Regions from separate parts of the Frigoribacterium sp. PhB118 genome, predicted to be linked through region 2. Evidence: predicted binding sites of a transcription regulator. Region 2 holds the regulator's gene; the other holds the start of a gene.
What was found. The regulator LexA, encoded in region 2, represses DNA repair genes until DNA is damaged. The targets are predictions, from matches to a motif close to TCGAACANNTGTTCGA.

Region 1 (9,540 bases), on a different contig from region 2:
GGCCTGGCCGGCGAGCGGTACCTGCACGAGAGCGAACTCGGGCATCTGCCCGGCTACGACGGGGCCTCACCGGTGCGCATCGGGAACGCCGCGTACGAGCAGTACCAGGGCGACATCTTCGGCGAGGTGATGGTGGCCCTGCACGAAGCCCGCCTGCTCGGCGTCGAGGAGAGCGAGTACTCGTGGCCCCTGCAGCGTGCCCTCATGCAGTACGTCGAGGACAACTGGACCCGGCCCGACAACGGCATCTGGGAGATCCGCGGCGAATTGCAGCACTTCACCCACTCGCGGGTGATGATCTGGGCCGCTCTGGACCGGGCCATCAAGGGCATCGAGCAGTTCGGCCTCGACGGCCCGGTCGACCGGTGGCGTCGGCTGCGTGACGAGGTGCGCACCGAGATCGAGACCCGCGGTTGGAACGCCGACCGCGCCTCCTTCACCCAGCACTACGGCACGACCGAGGTCGACGCGTCCCTGCTGCAGCTGCCGCAGGTCGGCTTCGTCGCCGCCGACGACCCCCGGATGCTCGGCACCGTCGCCGCCATCGAGCACGATCTGCTGCAGGACGGCCTGCTCATGCGTTACCGCACCGAAAGCGGCATCGACGGCCTGGACGGGGCGGAGAACCCGTTCTTGACCTGCTCGTTCTGGCTGGCCGAGCAGTACGCCGCCTCGGGGCGCGTCGACGACGCCGTCGCCCTGATGGACCGGCTGGTCGGCTACTGCAACGACGTCGGGATGCTCTCGGAGGAGATCGAGGTCGCGACGGGACGCCACGTCGGCAACACCCCGCAGGCGTTGTCGCACCTGGCGCTGGTGCGCGCGGCCGACGCGATCGGGAAGGCGCACGACCGCGGGTGACCCGACCCGCGCCTCCTCGGCTGCCGGACGCGACGACGGCCGCCCTGCTCGGGAGAGCGGGGCGGCCGTCGAGGTCTGCCGGTCAGGAGTGCGCGACCAGGATCAGGCGGGCCAGTCCGACGGACCGGTCGACCCGGCGGCGTAGGTGTCGAGCGGCACCTGGTCGGCCTTCCAGGCCTCGATCACGGGAGCGACGATCGCCCAGCAGCGCTCGGCCACGTCGCCGCGGATCGAGAGCGTCGGGTCGTCGTGGAAGATGCCGCTGAGCACCTCGCCGTAGGGCGTGAGCTCGGGCTTGCCCAGGGTGACCGACATCGTCGACTTCTCGAGGTCGAAGGGGTTGCCCGAGCCGTTCGTGGTCACGCCGAGCTCCATCGTCTCGGGGCTGATCTCGATGCGGAGCGTGTCGGGCGTCGACGAGCCGTTGAGGCCCTCGGGAAGCGCGGGGACCGGCTTGAAGGTGATGAGCACCTCTTTGCGGATCTTGGTCATGCCCTTGCCCGACCGCAGGATGAACGGGACGCCCGCCCAGCGACGGGTCTTGACCTCGAACTCGACCTCGGCGAGGGTCTCGGTCTGGCGCTCGTTGTCGACGCCGTCCTCGTCGGCGTAGGCGGGGACGTCCTTGCCGTCGATCGTGCCGGCCGCGTACTGGGCGCGACGGCTCGAGGCGACCGGGTCGGCGTCCTTGACCCAGGTGGCGCGCAGGACGCGGGCGATCTCGCTGCGCAGCTCGACCGAGTCGATGCTCGACGGGGCGTCCATCGCGATGACGGCGAGCACCTGCAGCAGGTGGCTCTGGATCATGTCGATCAGCGCGCCGGCCTTGTCGTAGTACTGGGCGCGACCCTCGAGGCCGAGGACCTCGTCGTAGAAGATCTCGACCTTCTCGATGTTCTCGCTGTTCCAGACCGGCTCGAAGAGGCGGTTGGCGAAGCGCAGGCCGATCATGTTGAGGACCGTCGCGCGACCGAGGAAGTGGTCGGTGCGGTGGATGCGCTCCTCGGGGACGATCTTGAGGAGTTCGGCGTTGAGCTCGCGGGCGCTCTCTTCGTCCGAGCCGAACGGCTTCTCGAGGGCGAGGCGCAGGCCGTCGGGCAGGTCGATCTCGGCGAGCGCCTGGATGACCTTGGTGCTGATGGCGGGCGGCAGGGCGAAGTACATGACCGGCGTGCCCTCGCTGGCCTCGAACAGGGCCTTCAGGTGCTCGACCGTGGTCGGGTCGCCCTGGATGTACCGGCTCGACGCCAGCGTCTTCTTGGCGAGGTCGCTGCCGGCGTCGCCGTTGAAGGCGGTCTTCACGACGTCGTCCCACTCTTCGGGGCTGCGCTCGCTGCGGCCGGTGCCGATGAGCTGGACGTCGACGCCGCGGTCGCTCTTGAGCAGGCTCGCGAGGCCGGGGAGCAGCAGACGCTCGGTGAGGTCTCCGCTGGCTCCGAGGATGATGAGGGTGGTGGTGTCTGTCACAGTGCAGCTTTCGTGGGAGGGCGACGATCGTGTCGTCGCTGGTCGATCAGGCGGCGGGGGTTCTCGGGGCCACGGGTGTCAACGCACAGGGGGGACGGACATTCCCGTCGACCGCCCCGGCCGCGGAGGGCACGGGTCGCGTCTCGGCGCCGGTGCCCGGTCAACCGTACTGCTCCCGGAGGGCGAGCGCCGTATCGGGGTCAGCGACCGGCGTCGGCCTCGCCGTCCTGCACGGTGTCGTGCGGGGCGGTGTCGCGGGGTGCACTGTCGTCGTCGACCGGCCCCGTGCTGTCGGTGCCGCCCACCCGGCCGCCGGTGTCGTCGTCGCCGGCCGTGCGCCCCTCCTCGGCGGCGTCGTCCTCGGGGCGGGGCGCGGTGGTGTCGTCGGGGTCGAGCGCGGCGATGATGCGTCCGAGCGAGACGGCGATCGAGACGCCGCCGCTCGTGTCCGTGGTCGGGCGGTCCCGGTGGCGGTCGACGGCGTCCCAGAGGTCCGCGACGCGTCGCCGGGCGTCGGTGAACGCGTCGACGTCGTCGGCCCCGTGGCGTCGGATGACGGTGGCGACGCCGTGCACGGCGTGGGCGACGTCGGGCGCGAGGTCGTCGGGCATGCCGATCTGCCGGCCGATCCGGCGACCGAGGATGCCCGAGACCTCGGCGACGTCCTGCAGGTGGAACGAGACGCGCTCGTACGTGGCGAGATCCGCGTACTCCTGGCCGAGGTCGCGGCGGCGGAGCAACCACCGCGGGTTCATGCGACGGGACTCGTCCGCGTACGCGACGGTCTCGCGGACGCGGCGGAGGGTGCTCGGCAGGACGCCCACGCGACGCTCCCATTCGTCGTCCTCGAGGGGCCAGGGGGTCTCGAACACGCCGGCGACCTCGTCGGCCCGGTCGGCCAGCGAGTCCTTCACCCGGAGGAGGCGATCCTCGGCGCGCGAGGCGTAGAGCGGCGGCACGAGCACCAGGTTGACGATGACGCCGACGACGACGCCGACCCCGATCTGCACGATGTAGCCCAGCGAGTAGGCCTCGGCGTTCGCGCCGCCGAGCAGCAGCACGAACAGCCCGGCCGTGAGCACCCAGTCGCGACCGGCGCCGAGCCAGCGGATGCCGGCCACGAGCACGCCGACCCCGACGACGAGCGCCACCGCCAACACGCCGGGCCGACCGTCCTGCAGCGAGAAGACCGCCGTGGCGAGGGCGATGCCGACGACCACGCCGACCAGCACCTGGAACCCCTGTCGCAGCGAGCTCTTGATGGTCGGGTACATCGCGATCACGGCGCCGAGCGGCGCGTAGTACGGGTAGTCGGCGGCGACGCCGGGCACCTGCGGCGCGATCCAGTAGGCGAGGGCGGCGGCGAGCGCCGTCTTCACGGCGAGCAGGAGGCGCGGTTGGGCCAGCAGGACGCGGGTCCAGTGGGTCGCGGTGCGGGCGTCGCGACGCAGGGCGGACCGTCGATCGGGCGAGGTGGAGCCTCGATCGGTCGGGGTGGGGCGTCGATCGGACATGCCCCGATGATGACAGGCCGTGGGACCCGAGGGACGGGCCACGGGGTGCGACGGCCGATCGGAGCGACGTACACTGGTCGAACACCTGTTCGAACGACCCGGCCGGGGGTTCAGCAGCCCGAGGTACCGACCATGAGCTTCACCCACCTGCGCGTCGCGTCGGCGTTCAGCGCCCACCACGGCACGGCGCACCCGAAGGCGCTCGTCGACGCCGCCGTCGCGGCGGGTGCCGACGCGGCGGCGATCACCGACCGGGACGGGCTGTACGGGGCGATCCGGCACGTCGGGGCCTGCCGGACGGCGGGCGTCGACCCGATCGTCGGAGTCGAGCTGGGGTGCCGGGACGACCGCGAGGGGTTCGTGGACGGTGGTGCCGACGGCGGCGGGGCCGTCGGCGGGGTCGACCGCATCGTGGTGCTGGCGCACGGGGCGCGGGGCGGCGGGCCGGCGAAGGCGGGGTGGGCGGCGCTGTGCCGGCTGATCAGCGCGTCCCACGGTCGGGCCACCCGCCGCGCCAGCGGCAGCGCCAACAGCGTGGCGACCATCGCCCGGTCCCGGGTGAGGGGCTTCGTCCAGGGCGAGACCGAGCCGGCGGCGACCGTGCTGCTGGGGCCCGACTCCGACGTGGGCCGACTGGTCCAGGCGGGGCGTCACAGCGAGGCCGCGGCGTCGCTCGCCGACTGGGCGGCGACGCTGCCGGGCGGCGTGGTGGTCGAGGTGGTCTGCCACCTGACCGAGCCGGGCGAGAGCCGCAGCATCCGGCACGCCGCCCGCATGCTCGAGTTGGCCGACCACGTCGGGGTGCCGGCCGTGCTCACGAACGCCGTGCGGTACCTCGATCCCGACGAGGCCGTCACGGCCGACGTGCTCGACTCGGCGGGGCACCTGGCCGCCCTCGGCTCGTTCCGGCCCCAACCGAACGCCCAGGCCTACCTCAAACGCCCCGCCGACATGCGCCGACTGGCCCGTCTGGTGAGCGACGCCTCGTCGTTGCCCCGCAGCGTCGGCGACGAGATGCTCGCCGCCACCGAACGCCTGGCCGACCGGTGCCGACTCGACCCCGTCGCCGACCTCGGCTGGGGCCGCCCGAAGGTGCCGGAGCTCAGCGCGATCGGCGTCGACGGCGACCCCGACCAGGCGCTGTTCCGGCAGGCCCAGGCCGGCGTCACCGAACGCTTCGGCGACGCCGACCGTGCCCTGCGCGACAAGGTCGAGGACCGCATGCGCTACGAACTCGGCATCATCACCGGGTTCGGCTTCGCCGGGTACTTCCTCACCGTGGCCGACGTCTCCGCACTGATGCGCGACCTGCGGGTGCGCAACGCGGCGCGGGGATCGGGGGCGGGCAGCCTCGTCACCTACCTGCTGCGCATCTCGAACGTCGACCCGATCGAGCACGACCTGCTGTTCGAACGGTTCCTCGGCAACAAGCGCGAGACCCTGCCCGACATCGACATCGACGTCGAGGCGGCGCGGCGGCACGAGGTCTACCGGGCGATCTTCGACCGGTACGGCAGCAACCGGGTCACGCTCATGTCGATGCAGTCCACCTACCGCGGACGCGGGGCGGTGCGCGACGCCGGTCTCGCGCTGGGCCTCGACGACGAGCAGATCGACCTCGTGGCCAAGAACGTCTGGCGGTCGAACGCCCGAGACCTGCGCACGGCGATGGCCGAGAAACCCGAGCTGCGCGAGATCGCCGAACTCGCCAGGAGCAACGACCAGATCGACCTGCTCGTCGACCTCAGCGAACGGCTCGACCGTCTGCCCCGGCACATCTCGATGCACCCGTGCGGGGTCATCCTCGGCGACTCCGACCTGCTCAGCACGACCCCCGTCCAGCCCAGCGGCATCGGCCTGCCGATGAGCCAGTTCGACAAGTACGACATGAACGACGCCGGCCTGCTCAAGCTGGACGTCCTCGGCGTCCGCATGCAGAGCTCGCTCGCTTACGCCCTCGACGAGATCGAACGCGTCAACGGCCCCCGTGCCGCCCTCGCCGGAGCCCTGCCCGTCGACGTGCCCTACGTGAACCGCCAGGGTCGGATCGAGCTCGACGAGATCCCGCACGACGACGAGCCCACCTTCGAGGCGATCCGCACCACCCACACGCTCGGCATGTTCCAGATCGAGAGCCCCGGTCAGCGCGAGCTGATCGGCAAGATGCAGCCCGACCGCTACGAAGACCTCATCGCCGACATCTCGCTGTTCCGGCCCGGCCCGATGAAGGGCAACATGATCGCGCCGTTCCTCGACACCAAGCACGGATTCCAACAGCCCGACTACCTGCACCCGAGCTTCGCGTCGTTCCTCGACGACAGCTACGGGGTGGTCATCTACCACGAGCACGTGCTGCGCATCCTCGAGGCGACCATGCAGGTGTCGCTCGCCGAGGCCGACGAGATCCGACGGCACATGGGCAAGGGCGACGACGACGCGCTCGAGGCCACCTTCCGCGAGCGCACCCGCGGCAACCTCGACCCCGCGACCGGGAGGCGACGCTTCGACGACGCCGCGGTCGACCGGATCTGGGCCGCGCTCAAGGGGTTCGGGTCGTTCGGCTTCTGCAAGGCCCACGGGGCCGCGTTCGCCCTGCCGACCTACCAGAGCGCGTGGTTGAAGACCCACTACCCGGCCGAGTTCCTGGCGGGCGTCCTCACCCACGACCCGGGCATGTACCCGAAGCGGTTGCTGCTGACCGAGGCGCGACGCATGGGCGTCCCCGTGCTGCCGCTCGACGTCAACGCCTCGACCGACGTCTACCGGGTCGAGCGCCTCCGGCCGCCCGCGACCCCGATCGCGCCGACCCGGGTCGGCGACCTCGGTCTGCGGCTGTCGCTGGCCGACGTGCACGGCATCAGCGACGCCGAGTTGGCCCGGGTGGTCGTGAACCGTCCCTACGACTCGATCACCGACTTCTGGCAGCGGGCGACGCCGTCCCGATCGCTCTTCGAGCGCCTGGCGCAGGTCGGGGCGCTCGACTCGGTCGCCGGGCCCGGCCGCACCCGCGGCGACGTCCTGGCGCGGGTGCGGGCGCTCACCGGCCGGTCGTCGCGCCCGAAGGCCACCGACGTCGAGAACCAGCTCGACTTCTCGATCGACGACTCCGACACGGTGCCGACCGGCACGCCCGACGTCGACGCCCGGCAGCGGGTCGCCGACGAGCTCGACATCCTCTCGATGGAGGTCAGCGAACACGTGATCGAGAGCTACCGGCCCATGCTCGACGACCTGGGCGTGGTGCGCGCCGCCGACCTGCGCGACCACTGGAACGGCACGACCGTGCTCGTGGCGGGCATCCGCATCGCGACCCAGACCCCGCCGATGCGCAGCGGCAAACGCGTGGTCTTCATCAGCCTCGACGACGGCAGCGGCTGCTCCGACTCCACGTTCTTCGAGGAGGCCCAGGCCCGCGCCGGCTCGCTGCTGTTCGGCACACAGCTGATGGTGATCCAGGGACGCACGCGTCGCACCGGCGAGCGCGGCATCTCGCTCGAGGCCGAGAACGCGTGGGACCTCAAGGCGATGTGGCGCGACTGGAACGCGGCCCGCGCCTCCTCGTCCCTGGCCGTCGGCAACTCCTGACCCGTGTCGCCACCACGGCGGCCGGGGCCGCCGCTCGTCCCTGCACGTCGCAGCAGCCAGGAATTGCCGACACCCCGTGCGTAGGGTGGCGACATGAGCGATCAGCAGGTCAAGGGCAGCTACGTCGAACCGGGTCAGGAGTACACCCGCGACACCAACTACATCGAGGACCGCATCACGCGCGATGCCGTCGACGGGTGGCCGGTCGAGGCCGGTCGCTACCGCCTGGTCGCCGCCCGGGCCTGCCCCTGGGCGAACCGCAGCGTCATCTCGCGACGCCTGCTCGGGCTGGAGGACGCGATCTCGCTCGGCCTGCCCGGCCCCACGCACGACGCCCGCAGCTGGACCTTCGACCTCGACCCCGACGGTCGCGACCCCGTCCTCGGCATCGAACGCCTCCAAGAGGCGTTCTTCGCCCGCACGCCCGACTACCCGCGCGGCATCACCGTGCCGGCGATCGTCGACGTGCCGAGCGGCAAGGTCGTCACGAACGACTTCCCCCAGATCACCCTCGACTTCGCGACCGAGTGGACCGCCCACCACCGTGAGGGCGCCCCCGACCTCTACCCCGAGGCCCTCCGCGGCGAGATCGACGAGGTGAACGCCGTGGTCTTCCACGACGTCAACAACGGGGTCTACCGCGCCGGTTTCGCCGGGTCGCAGAAGAGCTACGAGCGGGCCTACCGCACCCTCTTCGAGCGGCTCGACTGGTTGTCCGAGCGACTGGCCGGTCAGCGCTACCTCGTGGGCGACACCATCACCGAGGCCGACATCCGGCTGTTCACCACGCTCGCCCGGTTCGACGCCGTCTACCACGGGCACTTCAAGTGCAACCGGAACAAGCTCAGCGAGATGCCGGTGCTCTGGGCCTACGCCCGCGACCTGTTCCAGACCCCTGGGTTCGGCGACACGATCGACTTCGACCAGATCAAGGCGCACTACTACGTCGTGCATTCCGACATCAACCCGACGGGCATCGTCCCGGTCGGTCCGGACGCCTCGGGATGGCTCACCGACCACGGGCGCGAGCAGCTCGGTGGCCGCCCCTTCGGCGACGGCACTCCCCCGGCACCGCCCCGCGCCGGCGAAGAGGTGCCGACGCTCGTCGGGGCCTGAGGCACCGCCTCGTGCTCGATCCCTCGGACCGGTTGCGCACCACACGCGACGAGGCCCTGGCGCTTGCCGCGCGACTGCTCGGGGACATGGAGGCGGTGGCCGCGGCCCGCGAGGGAGCCAACGTCGACGACGAGCACGACCCCGAGGGGTCCACGATCGCCTACGAACGGTCGCAGCTCGACGCCGTCCGGCGGTCGGCCCTCGAACGCGCCGCCGACGCCGAGGCCGCCCTGGCCCGGCTCGCCGACGGCACCTTCGGGCGCTGCGAGCGATGTGCGGCCCGGATAGGCGAGGCGCGGCTCGAGGCGCGACCCACCGCCCGACTCTGCATCGACTGCGCGAGCTGACCCGCGCCTCCTGCCGGTGCCTCGTCCCGCACCCACAGCGGGGGCGTCAGCGGGGCGTCAGCCCCAGATGCGAGCGATCTGCTCGTCGAGGAACGACTCGAACCAGGCGTCGCGGTCGGTGACGACGTTGGTGAGGTGACCGAAGAGCTCGAAGCTGAGATGCCCGTAGAGGGCCGTCCAGGCGGTGATGCCCGCGGCCAGCACACCGGGGGCGACCGACGCCCCGAGGCCCTGGGCGAGCTGCGTGAACTCGTCGGCCAGGCCGGCCCGCACGGGCATCGCCCGCAACGTGGCTCCGCTCGCCGCCGCGTCGTCGACCGCCCCGAGCAGGAGCAGCCCCACCGCGATCGCCGGTTCGACGGTGTCGACGGGGGCCGCGTACCCGGGGACGGGTGAGCCGTAGAGCAGGGCGTAGCGGTGCGGGTCGGCGATCGCCCAGCGACGGGTCGCACGGGCCGTCTCGCGGAAGCGCTCCTGGTGGTCGGCCCGGTCGACGGCCTGCTCGGCCCGACGGGCGGCCTCGGCGAGGTCGACGTAGGCGTCGGTGATCAGGCGGGTCAGCAGGGCGTCGCGGCTCGGGAAGTACCGGTAGATCGCCGACGACGCCATGCCCAGGTCGCGCGCGACGGCGCGCACCGACAGGGCGGCCG
Region 2 (9,540 bases):
GACGACGACGCCACGGGGGCGGGTCCCGCTGTCGACGGCGTCGACAGCGGGCGGCTCGCGCCGGTCACGCCCCTCTTCGGTGTTGCAACCGGATCGTCGACGTCCGGCGAGAGGGTCGCTCCAGCGGCTTCGGACGCTCCGTCCCACGATTTCGAAGCCGTCCTGACGGCCATCAGCGCCCACTGGGTCGGCGACGCGTCCCCGCTGGCCTCGGAGGCCGACCACCCGTCCGCGCGAGGTTCTCGGGCGGGCGCGGCCGGTCGGCCCAAGGCCACCGGGTTCGACGATCAGCCCGATGACGGGCCGGAGGACCTCGACGCGCAGAAGCGACGGGCGGAGAACGTCAGCCTGCACGCCCTCTCGCGCCGTGGTGTGTCCTCTCACGAGATGGAGAAGCTGCTTCTCTCGCGTGACCTCGATGAATCGGTCGTCGCCGACGAGATCGCTCGGCTCGAGCGGGTGGGCCTGCTCGACGACAGCGAACTGGCCGCGACCCTGGTCCGGTCGAAGCAAGAGCGCAAGGGGCTGGGCCGCGGGGCCGTCACGTCCGAACTCCGCGCCCGTGGAATCGATCCGTCGATCATCGACGAGGCGCTGTCCGACACGGACGACGACGAAGAGCAAGAACGTGCCGACGAATGGGCTCGCAAACGGGCCGGTTCGTTGCGCGGGCTCGACCGCGAGACGGCGGAGCGTCGTCTCAACGGGTACCTGATGCGCCGCGGGTACCGGTCCGAGGTCGTGCGTCGTGCCATCGAGAAGGCCCTGCCTCGGGGTGGCAGCGGTCGGGGCGGCGTCCGCTTCGAGTGATCGGCTCGGGGGTGGCGGCGATCTACACTGAGTCACCATGACGACGGTCGCCACCACCAGCATCCCCTCGCCCGTCGACGGCCCGGCCCGCACGTACGAGGTCCGTACCTTCGGGTGCCAGATGAACGTGCACGATTCGGAGCGGTTGAGTGGTTCACTCGAGGCGGCCGGCTACGTGGCCGCCGACGGAGCCGAGGCCGACATCGTCGTCATCAACACCTGCGCAGTACGCGAGAACGCCGACAAGAAGCTCTACGGGACCCTGGGGACCCTCGCCGGCCTGAAGAAGAAGCACGAAGGCATGCAGATCGCCGTCGGCGGGTGCCTGGCCCAGAAAGACAAGGACGTCATCCTCGACAGGGCGCCGTGGGTCGACGTCGTCTTCGGTACGCACAACATGGGTGCCCTGCCCACGCTGCTCGAACGCGCGCGGCACAACGACGAGGCCCAGCTCGAGATCCTCGAAGCGCTCGACGTCTTCCCTTCGACCTTGCCGACCAAGCGCGAGTCCACGCACAGCGGCTGGGTCTCGATCTCGGTCGGCTGCAACAACACCTGCACCTTCTGCATCGTCCCTTCGCTCCGAGGCAAGGAGAAGGACCGCCGCCCCGGCGACATCCTCGCCGAGGTCGGGGCGCTCGTCGACGACGGGGCCGTCGAGGTGACGCTGCTCGGGCAGAACGTGAACTCGTACGGTGTCGAGTTCGGCGATCGACTCGCCTTCGGCAAGTTGCTGCGGGCCGTCGGCGCGATCCCCGGGCTCGAGCGGGTGCGCTTCACCAGCCCGCACCCGGCGTCCTTCACCGACGACGTCATCGCCGCCATGGCCGAGACGCCCGCTGTGATGCCCCAGTTGCACATGCCCCTGCAATCGGGGTCCGACCGGGTGTTGCGGGCCATGCGACGCAGCTACCGCAGCGAGAAGTTCCTCGGCATCATCGATCGTGTGCGCGCGGCCATGCCCGACGCCGCGATCAGCACCGACATCATCGTCGGGTTCCCCGGCGAGACCGAGGACGACTTCGCCGAGACCCTCCGGGTCGTCGAACGATCCCGGTTCGCCTCGGCGTTCACGTTCCAGTACTCGGTGCGCCCCGGGACACCCGCGGGCGAGATGGCCGACCAGATTCCCAAGGCCGTCGTCCAAGAACGGTTCGAGCGGTTGACGGCCGTTCAGGACCGCATCTCGGCCGAAGAGAACCGTCGCCAGGTCGGGCGTCCCGTCGAGGTCCTCGTGGCCACCGGCGAGGGGCGGAAGGACGCCTCCACCCACCGTCTCTCGGGTCGCGCCGAAGACAGCCGTCTCGTCCACTTCGAGGTGCCGACGGGTGCTGCCGTTCCGCGACCCGGCGACGTCGTCAGCGTGAGGATCACCGACGCCGCGCCGTTCTACCTGCTCGCCGATGCGGTCGAGGGGCCCGAATCCCTCTACGAGGTCCGTCGCACGCGCGCGGGTGATGCCTGGGACGCCGCGCAGGCCGCCTCGTGCGGGGTGCCGTCCGGGGGCGACGCGACCCGCGCCTCCTCGGCTCGGCCGGCGAGGGTGAGCCTCGGTCTGCCCACGCTGCGGGTGGCGACGACGCCGATCTACAGCACGACCGACGACCTCCGCTGACGTGCTGGTCGCGATCGTCGGAGCGACGGGCACGGGGAAGTCCGCCTTCTCGCTGGACCTCGCCGAGGCACTGTCGGCCCGGGGCGAGACGGTCGAGATCGTCAACGCGGACGCCATGCAGCTCTACCGGGGCATGGACGTCGGCACGGCCAAACTGCCGGTCGCCGAACGGCGAGGCTTCGCGCATCATCTCCTCGACGTCCTCGACGTCACCGACGAGGCGAGCGTCGAATGGTATCAACGCGAAGCCAGGGACCTCATCGACGGCATCGTCGCGCGCGGGGCGGTGCCGGTCCTCGTCGGTGGGTCCGGGCTCTACGTCTCGAGCGTGTTGTTCGACTTCCGGTTCCCCGGCACCGACCCTGCGATCCGGAGTCGCTACGAGGCGATCGCCGACGAGCAGGGGCCAGGGGCGCTGTACGACTTGTTGAGAGAGCGTGATCCGGCGTCCGCCACGTCGATCGGGCCCTCCAACGCCCGACGTCTCGTCCGGGCGCTCGAGGTCGGGGACCTCACCGGCCGTCCCCTCTCGGGAACGCTGCCCGAGAAGTCGTCACCGTGGCGGCCGTCGATCGTCTTCGGCGTGGCCGAGGAGCGCCCCGTGCTCGTCGAACGTCTCGACCGACGCGTCGACCAGATGTGGCGAGACGGCCTCGTCGACGAGGTGCGGGGTCTGCTTACCCTCGGGCTCGAGCGAGGGGTCACGGCGAGCCGGGCGATCGGTTACGCGCAGGCCGTCGCCCAGATCCGGGGTGAGCTCGGCGAGGGGGACGCCATCGATGCCACGGCAGCCCTCACCCGTCGCTACGCCCGCCGCCAGGCGAGCTGGTTCCGCCGGTACGACGACGTCGAGTGGTCCCGCTCGGGCGACGCCCAGGCGGTCGACCGGGCCGTGGCTAGAATCCTGGGGTGACCACCACGCTGCAGTTCACCAAGGGGCACGGCACGGGCAACGACTTCGTCTTGTTCACCGATCCCGATGCGGGCACCGACCTGAGCCCTGCCATGATCCGGGCCCTGGCGGACCGGAGGTTCGGGGTGGGCGGGGACGGGGTCATCCGTGCGGTCCGCACGGCGGCGTTGTCCACCGAGGCGGGCCTGCTCGAGACCGAGCCCCGCGCCGAGTGGTTCATGGACTACCACAACGCCGACGGCAGCCCGGCCGAGATGTGCGGCAACGGCATCCGTGTCTTCGCGCGCTACCTCCTCGAGCGGGGGCTGGTCCAGCTGGGCGAGGACGACGTGCTCGTCGTCGGCACACGGGCCGGCGCGCGTGAGGTGCGTCGTGACGGCACGGGCTTCCGCGTCGACCTGGGGCCGTGGAGGCTCGGCGACGACGATCCGGTCGTGCGGGCGCGCGAGCTGCACGCGGCGCGTCCCGGCCTGCCGATCTCGGTGGGCAACCCCCACGTGGTGGTGGCACTCGCCGGCGACGACGAACTGGACGGTCTCGACCTGACCTACGTGCCGATCGTCGACCCGGCCCCGGCCGACGGGGCGAACGTCGAGTTCGTGGTCCCGGCGGACCCGCTCGTGGTCGACGGGCTGGGTCGCATCCGCATGCGTGTCCACGAGCGGGGCAGCGGCGAGACCCTGTCGTGCGGCACCGGTGCGGCAGCGGCCGCCCTGGCGACGCGGTACTGGGCAGGAGCCTCGGCACCCGAGGCCTGGTTGGTCGAGGTCCCCGGCGGCGTCGTGGGCGTGTCGGTGAGTCATCACGCCGATGGTGAGCACGTCTCGCTCAGTGGGCCGGCCGAACTGGTCTTCACCGGCGCGCTCGAGCTCTGAGCCGCGCCGGGGGCGGCGTCCAGACCTCGGCGAGAAGTCCGATCAGTCGGCGTCGGTGAGTCGCTCGGCGCGCAGTATCCGGTATCCCTTGCTGGTGGAGGCGCGGGTCACGTCCACGACGCCGGTCATGGTCTCGTTCATCCAGCGCTGCAGGGAGTCGGCCCCCAGGTTCTTCTGCACGACCAGCCACGCGTCCGACCCCGCGTCGAGGCGGGGGAGCCACCGTTCGAGCAGGGAGTGCAGCTCGGCCTTGCCGACCCGGATCGGCGGGTTCGACCAGATCGTCGCGAAGCGCAGATCGTCGGGAACACCGTCGGGGGTCACGGCGTTGACGTTCTCGAGGCCGACCGACCGCGCGTTCTCGCGCACGAGGTCGAGCACTCTCTCGTTCACGTCGACGGCCCAGACCGTCGCGTCGGGTGACGACAACGCGAGGCTCAGTGTGATGGGGCCCCACCCGCACCCGACGTCCAACAGATGGCCCGCCCTCGGCGGCGTCGGCGTGCCCCCCAGCAGGACCGAGGTGCCCGGGTCGACGCGGCCGGGGCTGAAGACGCCGGCAGCCGTGGTCAGGGTCAGCTCCCGGCCCGCGAGGACGACCTCGATCGTCCGGGGCTTGGCCGCGCTGCCGGGCTGGGGGGAGAAGTAGTGCTCGCTGGCCATGGTCGCCAACCTACCGAACATCGGGCAGGGCCTCGCTCCCTGCTCTCCGCACACCGAAAGGGTTAGTATCACCCCGATGACAGACCACACCACGACCCCGCTCGATCCGGAGCGGAACGACCAGCCCGACGACGTCGTCGCGCGCGTGCTCGATCGTGCGGCCCAGAGGGCATCCGGCTACACCGTCTTCTCGCCGGCTCAGGCCATCCAGACCCGCTCGTTGCACCACGACGGCGACTCCGACGGCGATCAGTCCGAGCGCGACGACCGCCAGGCCCTCCGCCGCGTGGCGGGCCTGTCGACCGAACTGCAGGACGTCACCGAGGTCGAGTACCGCCAGTTGCGCCTCGAGAACGTCGTCCTGATCGGCGTCTACTCGCAGGGGTCGATGGCGGATGCCGAGAACTCCCTCCGCGAGCTCGCTGCCCTGGCCGAGACGGCGGGGGCGGTCGTGCTCGACGGACTGCTACAGCGACGGCCGAACCCGGACCCGAGCACCTACCTGGGCAAGGGCAAGGCCGAAGAACTGCGCGGAACGGTCGCGGCCCTCGGCGCCGACACCGTCATCGCCGACACCGAGCTGGCCCCCAGCCAGCGACGGGCCCTCGAGGACGTGGTCAAGGTCAAGGTGATCGACCGCACGGCCGTCATCCTCGACATCTTCAGCCAGCACGCCAAGAGCCGGGAGGGCAAGGCGCAGGTCGAACTGGCCCAACTCGAGTACCTCCTGCCCCGTCTCCGCGGTTGGGGCGAGTCGATGTCCCGCCAGGCCGGTGGACAAGTCGGAGGCGCGGGTGCCGGAATGGGCAGCCGCGGGCCCGGTGAGACCAAGATCGAGCTCGACCGGCGCCGCATCCACACCCGCATGGCCCGGCTCCGCAAGCAGATCAAAGAGATGAAGCCTGCCCGCGACGCCAAGCGGGCCAACCGTGACCGCAACGAGGTGCCCACCGTCGCCATCGCCGGATACACGAACGCCGGGAAGTCCAGCCTCCTGAACCGGTTGACGAGCGCGGGCGTCCTCGTCGAGAACGCGCTGTTCGCGACCCTGGACGCGACGGTCCGCAAGAGCGTGACGGCCGACGGTCGTCCCTTCACGTACGCGGACACCGTCGGATTCGTGCGGAACCTCCCTCACCAGCTGGTCGAGGCATTCCGATCGACGCTCGAGGAGGTCGAGGCGTCCGACGTCATCGTGCACGTCGTCGACGGGTCGCACCCCGACCCCGCCGCCCAGCTCGCCACCGTCCGTGACGTCATCGCCGAGGTCGACGGTCGTGACATCGCCGAGATCGTCGTCTACAACAAGAGCGACCTCGTCGACGACGACCAGCGTCTCGTCTTGCTCGGGCTCGAGCCGACGGCGGTCTTCGTCTCGGCACGGACGGGTGAGGGCATCGACGAGCTGCTCGCCCGCATCGCAGCCGTCCTGCCCGAACCCGAGATCGAGCTCGACCTGTTGGTGCCGTACGACCGCGGCGACGTCGTCTCCCACCTCCACGACTCGGGCCGCATCGTCAGCACGGACTACGAAGAAGAGGGCACCCGCGTCCACGCGCGTGTCTACCCGAGTGACGTCGCCGGGCTCACGCCCTACGTGGCTCCCGTGGGCGTGGGGCGCTGACGCCGAGCCGCACGTCCTCGAACGACGAAGCGCCGACCACCTGTGGTGGTCGGCGCTTCGTCGTTCGCGGGGCGGGTCGCCACCGTCGAGAAGAGATCAGACGGAGCGCAACACGGCGACGACCTTGCCGACGATCTGCGCATGGTCGCCGACGATGGGTTCGAACGCGCTGTTCCGGGGAAGCAGCCAGGTGTGGCCGTCTCGCTGGCGGAACACCTTGACGGTTGCTTCGTCGTCGAGCATGGCCGCGACGATGTCGCCGTTCTCGGCGTCCTGCTGCTGCCGCACGACGACCCAGTCCCCGTCGCAGATGGCCGCGTCGATCATCGAGTCGCCGACCACCCGCAACATGAACAGTTCGCCCTTGCCGACGAGTTGACGCGGCAGGGGCATCACGTCCTCGATCTGCTGCTCGGCCGTGATGGGGATGCCGGCGGCGATCCGTCCGACCATGGGGACGTGAGCAGTGTCGCCGTCGTCACTCGTCGTGAAGACGGTGGCCGGGGCGACCGCCGGCGCCGTCGCGTCCACGAGGACCTCGAGGGCTCGGGGTCGGTTCGGGTCACGGCGGATCTTGCCGGCGAGTTCGAGCTGATTCAACTGGTGCGTGACGCTCGACAGGGACTTGAGGCCGACGGCGTCGCCGATCTCGCGCATGCTCGGGGGATACCCGCGGTGTCCGATGCTCTCGGTGATCGCGGCGAGGATCGACGCCTGCTTCGCCGTCAACTCCTTGCGGGGGAGGACGCCCGGATCGAGCGGACGGGGGGCGTCGGTGGCCGCCTGCGGGGTGCGCTTCGGGTCGCTCATGGGTCTCCTGCCGTCGATGTCGGTGGCCCCTGTTTGACTCCTACCACCGATCGAAACCGTATCCGATCGGGCGGTGTCGACAAAACACATGTTCGAGTGTGTCGCGTTATCGCTTCCCGATCTACAGCGATTCCCTCCTGTGATACCCGTCGCTGGGGTTGAAAGCCTCGGCAATCGAATGTATGTTCGGAACACGTCTTCGTGCCCGGCATTCCCGGCCGAGTGCCGGGTACGAACTCGTCCCCTGTCTTCCACGGTGAAAGGACCACCTCATGAGCATCACCTCAGCATCAGCAGTTGCGTCCCCCGTCGACTCGACCCGAGTCGTGCGCACGCGTCTGCGCATCACCCGGCGGGGCCGCGCGGTCGTCGCCGCGCTCGTCGCGGTCCCGCTCGTCGTCGTGGCGGGTGCGCTCGTCCTCAACGGTGGCGGCGCCGTCGCGTCCGACACGACGGGTCGCGCGGACTTCCAGCACGTGACCGTCGACGGCGGCGAGACGCTCTGGCAGGTCGCGTCAGAGATCGACCCCGACGCCGATCCTCGCGACGTCATCGCCGACCTCGTCTCGCTCAACAACCTGCCGAGCGCCGAGGTCTCCGCCGGGCAGAGCCTCGCCGTCCCCGCTCAGTACGCTCGCTGAACTGCCGTCGTCGACGAGGTGGGTGGTCCGGTCCACGGCCATCGTGTTCGTTCGGTGGCGACCGACCCGACACACCGCCGGCCCGCCCGTACGATGGTGGGGTGTCCTTCAGTCTCGACGACCTGCCCATCCGTGACGACCTCCGGGGGCTGACGCCCTACGGCGCTCCCCAGAAAAAGGTCCCGGTCGCTCTCAACGTCAACGAGAACACGCATCCCATCCCCGAGGACGTCGCTCGCGACATCGTCGAGTCGGTGGCCCGGGCGGTCCTCGACGTCAACAGGTACCCCGATCGTGAGTTCACGACGCTGCGCGACTCGCTGGCGGCCTACCTCGGGCACGATCTGACCCGCGACAACATCTGGGCGGCGAACGGCTCCAACGAGGTCATCCAGCAGCTCCTCCAGGCCTTCGGAGGCCCAGGCCGCTCCGTCCTGGGGTTCCCCCCCACGTATTCGATGCACTCGATCATCGCCACGGGCACCGGCAGCCGGTGGATCGAGGGTCGTCGTGACGAGGGGTTCCGCATCTCGCCCGAGACCGCGGTCTCCGAGATCGAGCGCACCCGTCCCGACATCGTCTTCTTCTGCGGTCCGAACAACCCCACGGGCACCCCTCTCGATCTCGCCACGATCGAGGCTGCCTACGACGCGACGGACGGCATCGTCTTCGTCGACGAGGCCTACGCCGAGTTCATGCCGGCCGACCAGCCGACGGCACTGACCCTCCTGGCCGGCCGCGAACGTCTGGTCGTGTCCCGCACGATGAGCAAGGCGTTCGCGTTCGCCGGTGCCCGGGTCGGCTACCTGGCCGCGCACCCGGCCGTGGCCGACGCGCTGCGTCTGGTGCGCCTCCCGTACCACCTCTCGTCCCTGACGCAGGCGGCGGCCGTCGCAGCGCTCTCGCACGCGAGCGAGATGCTCGCCATGGTCGACGACATCAAGGCCCAGCGTGATCGCATCGTGCACGAGTTGACCGAGCTCGGGTACGAGCCGTGGCCCACCTGGTCGAACTTCGTCCTCTTCGGTGGGGTCGACGATCCGACCGACGTCTTCGAGCGCCTGCTCGAGCGGGGCGTCATCGTCCGCAACCTGGGCATCCCGAACCACCTGAGGGTCAGTGCGGGCACCGAGGCCGAGACCACCGCGTTCCTCGAGGCGCTCCGCGACATTAGGCTCTCTTCGTGACCGAGACGACCCGCGCCGCCCGTACCGCTTCCCTCTCGCGCGAGACGAGCGAGTCCAGCATCGCCCTCGCCCTCGACCTCGACGGTTCGGGCCGATCGACGATCGACTCGTCGGTGCCGTTCTTCGACCACCTCCTGACGGCGTTGTCGAAGCACTCCCTGATCGACCTCGAGGTCACCGCGAAGGGCGACACGCACATCGACGTCCACCACACCGTCGAAGACATCGGCATCACGTTCGGCACCGCGCTGAAGCAGGCGCTCGGCGACAAGTCGGGCATCTCGCGCTACGGTGACGCGCTCGTCCCGCTCGACGAGGCCCTCGTGCAGGCGGTCGTCGACGTGTCGGGGCGTCCGTACCTCGTCCACACGGGCGAGCCGGAGGGGTTCGAGTACCACCTCA

Region 1: EDF21_RS02745 (DNA polymerase III subunit alpha) is a predicted target of LexA. The motif match lies at 3,920-3,935, and genes of this name have one in related genera.

Annotation. Positions count from the first base shown of each region.
Region 1 is NZ_RKID01000001.1:605,281-614,820, forward strand. It holds gene EDF21_RS02730 (glycoside hydrolase family 15 protein) at 1-861, shown strand, start outside; gene EDF21_RS02735 (glucose-6-phosphate dehydrogenase) at 964-2,328, opposite strand; gene EDF21_RS02740 (aromatic acid exporter family protein) at 2,529-3,842, opposite strand; gene EDF21_RS02745 (DNA polymerase III subunit alpha) at 3,975-7,427, shown strand; gene EDF21_RS02750 (glutathione S-transferase family protein) at 7,521-8,543, shown strand; gene EDF21_RS02755 (TraR/DksA C4-type zinc finger protein) at 8,555-8,890, shown strand; gene EDF21_RS02760 (TetR/AcrR family transcriptional regulator) at 8,948-9,540, opposite strand, start outside.
Region 2 is NZ_RKID01000005.1:23,488-33,027, reverse strand. It holds gene EDF21_RS14000 (regulatory protein RecX) at 1-810, shown strand, start outside; gene miaB (tRNA (N6-isopentenyl adenosine(37)-C2)-methylthiotransferase MiaB) at 848-2,425, shown strand; gene miaA (tRNA (adenosine(37)-N6)-dimethylallyltransferase MiaA) at 2,427-3,338, shown strand; gene dapF (diaminopimelate epimerase) at 3,335-4,213, shown strand; gene EDF21_RS13980 (class I SAM-dependent methyltransferase) at 4,256-4,876, opposite strand; gene hflX (GTPase HflX) at 4,953-6,500, shown strand; gene lexA (transcriptional repressor LexA) at 6,597-7,310, opposite strand; gene EDF21_RS13965 (LysM peptidoglycan-binding domain-containing protein) at 7,583-7,951, shown strand; gene EDF21_RS13960 (histidinol-phosphate transaminase) at 8,053-9,138, shown strand; gene hisB (imidazoleglycerol-phosphate dehydratase HisB) at 9,135-9,540, shown strand, end outside.